Regions from separate parts of the Spirillospora sp. NPDC048819 genome, predicted to be linked through region 1. Evidence: predicted binding sites of a transcription regulator. Region 1 holds the regulator's gene; the other holds the start of a gene.

Region 1 (4,208 bases):
GAGGAGGGCACCCGGCTTGCGGCGCAGGTGAGGCGGGGGGAGCTGACGGCGCCCGACGACGACGCCATGGCCGACCGCTACCTGATCGCCGACGAGATGCTGAGCGCGCACGGCCTGCACTGGTACGAGATCTCCAACTGGGCCGCCGACCCCGGCGCCGCCTGCCGGCACAACATGCTCTATTGGACGGGCGCCGACTGGTGGGGCGTCGGACCCGGCGCGCACAGCCACGTCGGCGGGACCCGCTGGTGGAACGTCAAGCATCCCGCCGCGTACGCCGCGCGTCTCGCGGAGGGCGCCACCCCGGCGCACGCCAGGGAGGTCCTGGGCGAGGAGGACCGGCGCATCGAGCGGATCATGCTCGAACTGCGGCTCGCCCAGGGCTGCCCCGCCGGGCTGCTGGACGACAAGGCCGTCCGGCGGGCCGTCGACGGCGGGCTGATCGAGCCCGGCCCGTACGAGGCGGGCCGCGCGGTCCTGACTCTGCGCGGACGGCTTCTGGGGGACGCCGTCGTCCGCGATCTGACCTAGTCGTCCGCGATCTGACCTAGGGGACCGTGACGAAGTCGATGAGTTCCTCCACGCGGCCCAGGAGGGCCGGTTCCAGGTCCGTGTAGGAGTTGACCGAGCCCAGGATTCGCTTCCAGGCCGCGCCCGTGTCGTCGCCCCAGCCGAGTTCGGCGACGACGCCGTCCTTCCAGGGGATGCCGCGCGGGATGCGCGGCCAGGCGCGGATGCCGACGGAGGCGGGCTTGACGGCCTCCCAGATGTCGATGAACGGGTGTCCGGTGATCAGGACGTGTGGGGACGAGACCCGGGCGGCGATCCGGGACTCCTTGGAGCCCTCCACGAGATGGTCGACGAGGACCCCGAGGCGGCGCTCCTCACCGGGGTCGAACTCCTCGACGATGGCGGGCAGGTCGTCCACGCCTTCGAGGTACTCCACGACGACGCCCTCGACCCGCAGGTCGTGGCCCCAGATCTTCTCGACCAGCTCGGCGTCGTGAACGCCCTCCACGTAGATGCGGCTCTCCTTCGCCACCCGGGCCCGCACCCCCTCGACGGCGATCGAGCCCGACGCGGAACGGGCCGGCCCTCTGGGCGCGGCCTCCGGCCGGACGAGCGTCACGGGCTCGCCGTCGATGAGGAAGCCCGCGTTCTCCAGCGGGAACACGCGCCGCTTGCCGAACCGGTCTTCGAGGGTGACGCCGAACTTGTCGCAGCCGACGACGGCGCCGCAGAATCCGCTAGCGGGGTCCTCGGCGACCAGACCCGGCTCGGCCGGGACCTCGGGGATCAGGCCCTTGCGGGGCCTGCGCCAGTCGCCGGCCAGCACGTCGTTTCCGTATTTCTTACTCCGCACGGGTCCGCACATTAACCCGGCGGGACGCCCGCGCGCCGTCGTCCCTCGTCCCTCGGCGTGGCGGCGCCGTCCGATACGGGTAGGATCGCGCAGCCGTACGGGGGTGCGCGCGGGCACTCCAGAGTGCCCCCGCGGGTCGTACACTTGGCACTCGGGAGCAATGAGTGCCAGCAGTGCGGTGCGGACGATCGGGGGCCCATGGACGGGGACGAAGGAGGTGACACGGTGCTGGACGACCGTAAACTCGCGGTCCTGCGCGCCATAGTCGAGGACTATGTCTCCACCAACGAGCCGGTGGGGTCCAAGACGCTGGTGGACCGGCACAACCTCGGCGTGTCCTCCGCCACCATCCGCAACGACATGGCGGTGCTGGAGGAGCAGGGGTACATCGCCCAGCCGCACACCAGTGCCGGCCGCGTCCCCACCGACAAGGGCTACCGGCTGTTCGTCGACCGGCTGTCCACGATCAAGCCGCTGTCGGTCGCCGAACGCCGCGCGATCGAGACGTTCCTGTCCGGCGCCTACGACCTCGACGACGTCGTCGGGCGGACGGTGCGGCTGCTCGCGCAGCTCACCCGGCAGGTCGCCGTCGTGCAGTACCCGTCGCTGACGCGCTCGTCGGTGCGGCACGTCGAGCTGGTGCCGGTCGCCGAGGGCCGGCTGCTGCTCGTCCTGATCACGAACACGGGGCGGGTGGAGCAGCGGGTCATCGAGACCAGCGGCACCGTCTCCGAGGAATCGATCGGGCACCTGCGGGCGTTGCTCAACACGTGCCTGGACGGGCTCGGCCTCGGTGACGTCCCGACGGCGGTGGCGGACCTGCCCGAGAAGGTGGTCCAGGCGGACCGGCCGCTCGCGGCGGCGGTGCTGTCGGTGCTCCTGGAGACGCTCGTCGAAAAGCATGAGGAGAAGATCGTCTTCGCCGGTGCGGCCAACCTCGCCGCCGTGGACTTCTCGCCCAGCCTGCGGGAGGTCCTCGTCGCGCTCGAGGAGCAGGTCATCTTGATGCGGCTGCTCGGCGAGACCGGCGATTCCTCTACAGTTACGGTGCGGATCGGCACCGAGAACCCCGACCTGGGGCTCCGATCGACTTCGGTCGTCGCCGCCGACTACGGCGTGGGCGACCTCACTCTGGCCCGGCTGGGTGTGCTCGGGCCTACACGCATGGATTACCCCAGCACGATGGGAGCGGTACGGGCAGTGGCACGCTACGTGGGACAGATCCTGGCGGGGTCGTAAGTGGCCAACGACTACTACGCGACCCTGGGCGTCCGGCGGGACGCCAGCGCCGACGAGGTCAAGAAGGCCTATCGCCGGCTCGCGCGGGAGCTCCACCCGGACGTCAACCCGGATCCGGAGACCCAGGACAGGTTCAAAGAGATCACCCAGGCGTACGAGGTGCTCTCCGACCCGAAGAAGCGCGAGATGTACGACCTCGGCGCGGACCCGTTCGCGTCCGCGGCCGCGGGCGGCGCCGGCGGGTTCGGCGGTGCCGGGTTCCCGTTCAGCGACATCATGGACGCCTTCTTCGGCACGGCGACGTCCCGGGGCCCGCGGTCGCGGGCGCGGCGCGGCCGCAACGCGACGCTGCGGGTGGAGCTCGACCTGAGCGAGACGGCGTTCGGCACGACCCGCGAGCTGTCCATCGACACCGCGGTCGCCTGCGCCGCCTGCGAGGGGTCGGGCTGCGCGCCCGGCACCCACCCGGACACGTGTGAGACGTGCCACGGGCGCGGCGAGGTGCAGCAGGTGCAGCGCTCGTTCCTCGGCCAGGTCATGACGGCCCGGCCCTGCCCGGCCTGCGGCGGGTTCGGCTCGGTGATCCGCAACCCGTGCACCGAGTGCTCGGGCGACGGGCGGGTCCGCACCCGGCGGACCGTCAAGGTCAAGATCCCGGCCGGGGTGGAGAACGGCATCCACATCCAGCTCGCCGGCGAGGGCGAGGTCGGTCCCGGCGGCGGCCCGCCCGGCGACCTGTTCCTGGAGATCGTGGAGAAGCCGCACCCGATCTTCGAGCGGGAGGGCGACGACCTGCACTGCACGGTCGAGATCCCGATGACGGCGGCGGCGCTCGGCACCAGCGTCACGATCGAGACCCTGGACGCCGCCGAGAGCGTCGACATCAAGCCCGGCACGCAGTCGGGGCAGGTCATCACGCTCTACAACCGGGGTGTGCGGCACCTGAACGAGAGCGGCCGCGGCGACCTGATGATCCACGTGAACGTGGAGACGCCGAACCGGCTCGACGAGGAGCAGGAGGAGTTGCTGCGGCGCCTGGCGGTGCTGCGCGGCGAGGAGCGTCCGCCCGGCAAGTTCGCGCCGGGTCAGCGCGGCGTGTTCTCGCGGCTCAAGGACGTCTTCAACCAGCACTGAAGAGCAGTGGCGGCGGCCTACGACGAGGGCCGCCGCGGCGATCCGGAACATGACTCGGAGCATCGTGGGTCGGGGGACTGACATGGGCGAAGCCCCTCACGGAGTGCGCGCGTGAGCCCGCCGGTCTTCCTCGCCGGGACGGACGCGCTGGAGCGCGGCAGCGTCGTCCTGGACGGCCCCGAGGGGCGGCACGCCGCGGCCGTGCGGCGGCTGCGGCCCGGTGAGCGCGTCGACCTGACCGACGGCGAGGGGCTGCTGGCCGAATGCGTCGTCACCGCCGCGGACCGCGCGTCCCTGACCCTGGACGTGCTGGCCCGGCACCGGCGGCCGCCGCCGTCGCCCCGCATCGTGGTCGTCCAGGCGCTCCCGAAGGGCGACCGGGGCGAGCTGGCGGTCGAGACGATGACCGAGGCCGGGGTGGACGAGATCGTCCCGTGGTCGGCGGCCCGCTGCATCACGCAGTGGCGCCCCG
Region 2 (4,208 bases), on a different contig from region 1:
TCGTCCAACATCGGCAGTTCGCGAACGCCGGATGAATACGCGGCGGCCGACACGTGTGCGCGGAACGTGATGCCTCCCGGCGGGAATCGGGCCATTTTGATGACGCATTCGGGGGCGCCGGAGTCCCCTCGCTGAACCTGTCTTGGTGTTTCCGCGGCCACCGCTCCCGGCGCAACGATTCGCGGCACGCGCCGCGGCCTTGCCGGGTGCCCGCAATCCATGGTGAACGCAATGCCGGAAAGCGAAGATGATTTGCACGGCCGTGGCGCGTCGCCCGGTCCCGCTTGGCGTTGCCCCGCCGCGGGGAAGATCTTTGGACTCGATCCGAGCCCGGCCCCGCTCCGGGCGGGTCAGCGCCGCCGGGGCGAGATGGGTCAGGGGCGCGGGACGGGGTGGGTCAGGAGGGCGACCGGGTCGCGTCCCACACGGGTGACCACCAGCGTCAGCCCCGGGGCGCCGCGGGCCGCGCGGCGCCCGGCGAAGCCCAGGTCGCGGCGCAGGCGGTCGACGTCGACCGCCGAGCCGCGCTTCTTCACGGTGAGCACCCCCGTGCCGCGGCGGCGCAGTTCCGCGCGCAGGCGCTTGACCGAGAACGGCAGCACGTCCTCGACCTCGTAAGCCGAAGCGAACGGCGTGGGACGCAGCTCGTCGGACGTGACGTACGCGATGTGCGGGTCGGCGAGTCCGCCGCCCACCTGGTCTGCGACCTCCCCGACGAGATGGGCGCGGATGACGGCGCCGTCAGGCTCGTACAGGTAGCGGCCCCAGGGGCGCACGTCCGGGTCGTCATGCCCTTGGGGAGTGAGCGTCCACATCTGTGGATCGAGGTCGGAGGAGAGCAGGGTGGCTCGCCGGCCCACGTCCCCGGAGAGCGCACCGAGCCACAGGGCCGCTTCTTTGACGTCACCGCCGAGAGAGACCCACTCTGCCTCGGCGCCGTCCGGGACGACCTCATGCGGTATGCCCGGCGCGACCTTCACGCAGGCGGTGGGCACCCGGCGGGCCAGATCCAGGACGTCGTCGAGCGGCGGCTCGTAGGAACGGGGGTCGAAGACCCGGCCTCGTGCGGTACGCCGTCCTGGGTCGGCGAAGAGCGCCGGGAAACCGTCCGGGTTTTCTTTGGTCGCGTCCCCCACGCGTACTGAGGCGAGGCCGTCCAGCCCTAGGGCGTGGATGTTCGCCTTGGCGACCTCAGCGGTCAGCGGGTCGAGCTCCACACCTTCTCCGGTGAGCCCTTTCCGTGCACGTGCGATGAGGTCGGCCCCTATCCCGCACCCCAGTTCCAGCACGCGCGCGCCGGGAAGGCGGTCCGCGAACCGTCGCGCACGATGCGACGCCACGCAGGCGCGGGTCGACTGTTCCAACCCCGCCTGGGTGAAGTACATGCGGCGGGCGTCGTCGCCGAACTTGGCGCGGGCCCGTTCACGCAGCCGCACCTGTGTGAGCGCCGCCGAGACGAGTGCGGGATCGTGCCGTTCACGCAGCCGGGACGCGGTCGCGAGCAGCGCGTCCTCGCTCACGTCCAGACCGGACGTCTCGCTGAGCAATGCCTGGCCAGCCGGTGATCCCAAGGCTTGGAACGACGCGATGTCCATGGAGGGAAGTTAGCTTCCGGTGAACGGGGAGCGGCAGGTGCCGTGTGCGTTCGTGTCCGTGTTGACGGGCTACCGGGCACGGAATAGTCTCCATGTCTGGCACTCTCCTAGCTAGAGTGCCAACACAGCGACAAGGTCGGTCTGGCACCCGCGACGGCAGGCCGGTCCAGGGTCGCCTCTTCTGTCACATGTGCTGGCCGGTCCACCGTGGCCGGCCGAGGACCAATCGAAGGGGAGGTCAGATCGTGACGACCGCCACCAAGGTTGTTCTCAAGCCGCTTGAGGACCGTATCGTCGTCCAGCCGCTTGAGGCCGAGACCACCACCGCGTCGGGCCTGGTGATTCCGGACACCGCCAAGGAGAAGCCCCAGGAGGGCACCGTCCTTGCCGTTGGCCCGGGTCGCGTCGACGACAAGGGCGACCGCGTCCCCGTCGACGTCAAGGTCGGCGAGGTCGTGCTCTACAGCAAGTACGGCGGCACCGAGGTCAAGTACAACAACGAGGACTACCTCGTCCTCTCGGCCCGCGACGTGCTCGCGGTCATCGAGAAGTAATCACCGAGACGTGATGCACCCGCCCCGGTCGGCGCCGCCTTCGGCGGGGCTGCCGGGGCGGATTGCGTGAAAGAGGAGTATCCGCATGGCGAAGATCCTGGAGTTCGAGGAGGACGCTCGCCGGGCTCTTGAGCGCGGCGTCAACGCTCTCGCGGACGCCGTCAAGGTGACGATCGGCCCGCGCGGCCGCAACGTCGTCATCGACAAGAAGTTCGGCGCGCCGACGATCACCAACGACGGCGTCACCATCGCCCGCGAGGTGGAGCTGGAGGACCCGTACGAGAACCTCGGGGCCCAGCTCGCCAAGGAAGTGGCGACCAAGACCAACGACATCGCGGGCGACGGCACCACCACGGCGACCGTCCTCGCGCAGGCGATGGTCCGCGAGGGCACCCGCAACGTGGCGGCCGGCGCCTCGCCGCTCGCCCTCAAGCGCGGTATCGACGCGGCCGCCCAGTACGTGTCCGACCAGCTCCTCAAGTCGGCCCGCGAGGTCGAGGAGAAGAGCGAGATCGCGCACGTGGCGACCATCTCCGCTCAGGACCCGCAGATCGGCGAGCTGATCGCGGAGTCGTTCGAGAAGGTCGGCAAGGACGGTGTCATCACCGTCGAAGAGGCCCACACGATGGGCCTGGAGCTGGAGTTCACCGAGGGCCTCCAGTTCGACAAGGGGTACCTGTCGCCGCACATGGTGACCGACCCCGAGCGCATGGAGGCCGTCCTGGAGGACGCCTACGTGCTCATCGTGGACGGCAAGATCTCCAACGTGCAGGAGTTCCTGCCGCTGGCGGAGAAGGTCGCCCAGACCAAGAAGCCGCTGCTCGTGGTGGCCGAGGACGTCGAGGGCGAGGCCCTGGCGCTGCTGGTCGCCAACAAGATCCGCGGGACGTTCACGTCCGTCGCGGTCAAGGCGCCGGGCTTCGGCGACCGCCGCAAGGCGATGCTGGGCGACATGGCCACCCTGACCGGCGGCCAGGTCGTCAGCGAGGCCATCGGCCTCAAGCTCGACTCGATCGGGCTGGAGGACCTCGGCCGCGCACGCCGGATCACCGTCACCAAGGACGCCACCACCGTCGTCGACGGCGAGGGCTCCGCGGACGAGATCACCGCGCGGATCAACCAGATCAAGGTGGAGATCGAGAACTCCGACTCCGACTGGGACCGCGAGAAGCTGCAGGAGCGGCTGGCCAAGCTGGCCGGCGGCGTCTGCGTGCTGCGCGTCGGCGCCGCCACCGAGGTGGAGCTGAAGGAGAAGAAGCACCGCCTCGAGGACGCCATCTCGGCGACCCGCGCGGCGATCGAGGAGGGGATGGTGGCCGGCGGCGGCAGCGCGCTGGTGCACGTCGCCAAGGACGGCTTCGACACCCTCGGCCTGTCCGGCGACGAGGCCACCGGCGCGGAGGCCGTCCGCCGCGCGCTGGACGAGCCGCTGCGCTGGATCTCCGAGAACGCCGGCCAGGAGGGGTACGTCGTCGTCTCCAAGGTGCGGGCGCTGGAGTCGGGCCACGGCTACAACGCCGCCACCGGCGAGTACGGCGACATGGTCGCGCAGGGCATCATCGACCCGGTGAAGGTGACGCGCAGCGCCGTCACCAACGCCGCCTCGATCGCGGGCATGCTGCTCACCACCGAGGCGCTCGTGGTCGACAAGCCGGAGGAGCAGGAAGAGGCCGCCGGCGGCCACGGCCACGGTCACGGGCACGGCCACTGAGGTCGTCCCGCCGGGCGGACGTGCGGCTCGTCCCGTCCGGAGAACGCTGACAGACCCCCGTCCGTCCGGGCGGGGGTCTTGTCTTCTGCCGGTACATGAGCTGTATGTAGCTCGATGAGCTATTTCTGACTGTTTCCAGAGAAAAGTCTGAATGTTTTTCAGAACTCCGCGCGGTCGGCCGACAGCGATGCGTAGTATCGCCAGGATTGCTCCAGCACTGTGACCATTCCGTTGTAAACGACGGTGGAGACACGCCCGGGGGTGCTGGGCATCATGCTTGACGTGACCGAGGGAAGCTACGCCGGGACCATGGCCGCGCGCGCTATCGACCCCTCGGGAGGGCCGGCC

Evidence for each region. The regulator HrcA, encoded in region 1, represses chaperone genes, less so after heat shock. The targets are predictions, from matches to a motif close to TTGGCACTCTCNNNNNGAGAGTGCCAA.
Region 2: groES (co-chaperone GroES) is a predicted target of HrcA. The motif match lies at 1,692-1,718, and genes of this name have one in related genera.

Annotation. Positions count from the first base shown of each region.
Region 1 covers NZ_JBEZGN010000002.1:330,932-335,139, reverse strand. Annotated here, with positions in the region: gene hemW (radical SAM family heme chaperone HemW) at 1-531, shown strand, start outside; gene AB0C35_RS04640 (DUF3097 domain-containing protein) at 548-1,375, opposite strand; gene hrcA (heat-inducible transcriptional repressor HrcA) at 1,589-2,602, shown strand; gene dnaJ (molecular chaperone DnaJ) at 2,603-3,736, shown strand; gene AB0C35_RS04625 (16S rRNA (uracil(1498)-N(3))-methyltransferase) at 3,848-4,208, shown strand, end outside.
Region 2 covers NZ_JBEZGN010000001.1:40,764-44,971, reverse strand. Annotated here, with positions in the region: gene AB0C35_RS00175 (SAM-dependent methyltransferase) at 375-1,595, opposite strand; gene groES (co-chaperone GroES) at 1,838-2,149, shown strand; gene groL (chaperonin GroEL) at 2,235-3,860, shown strand.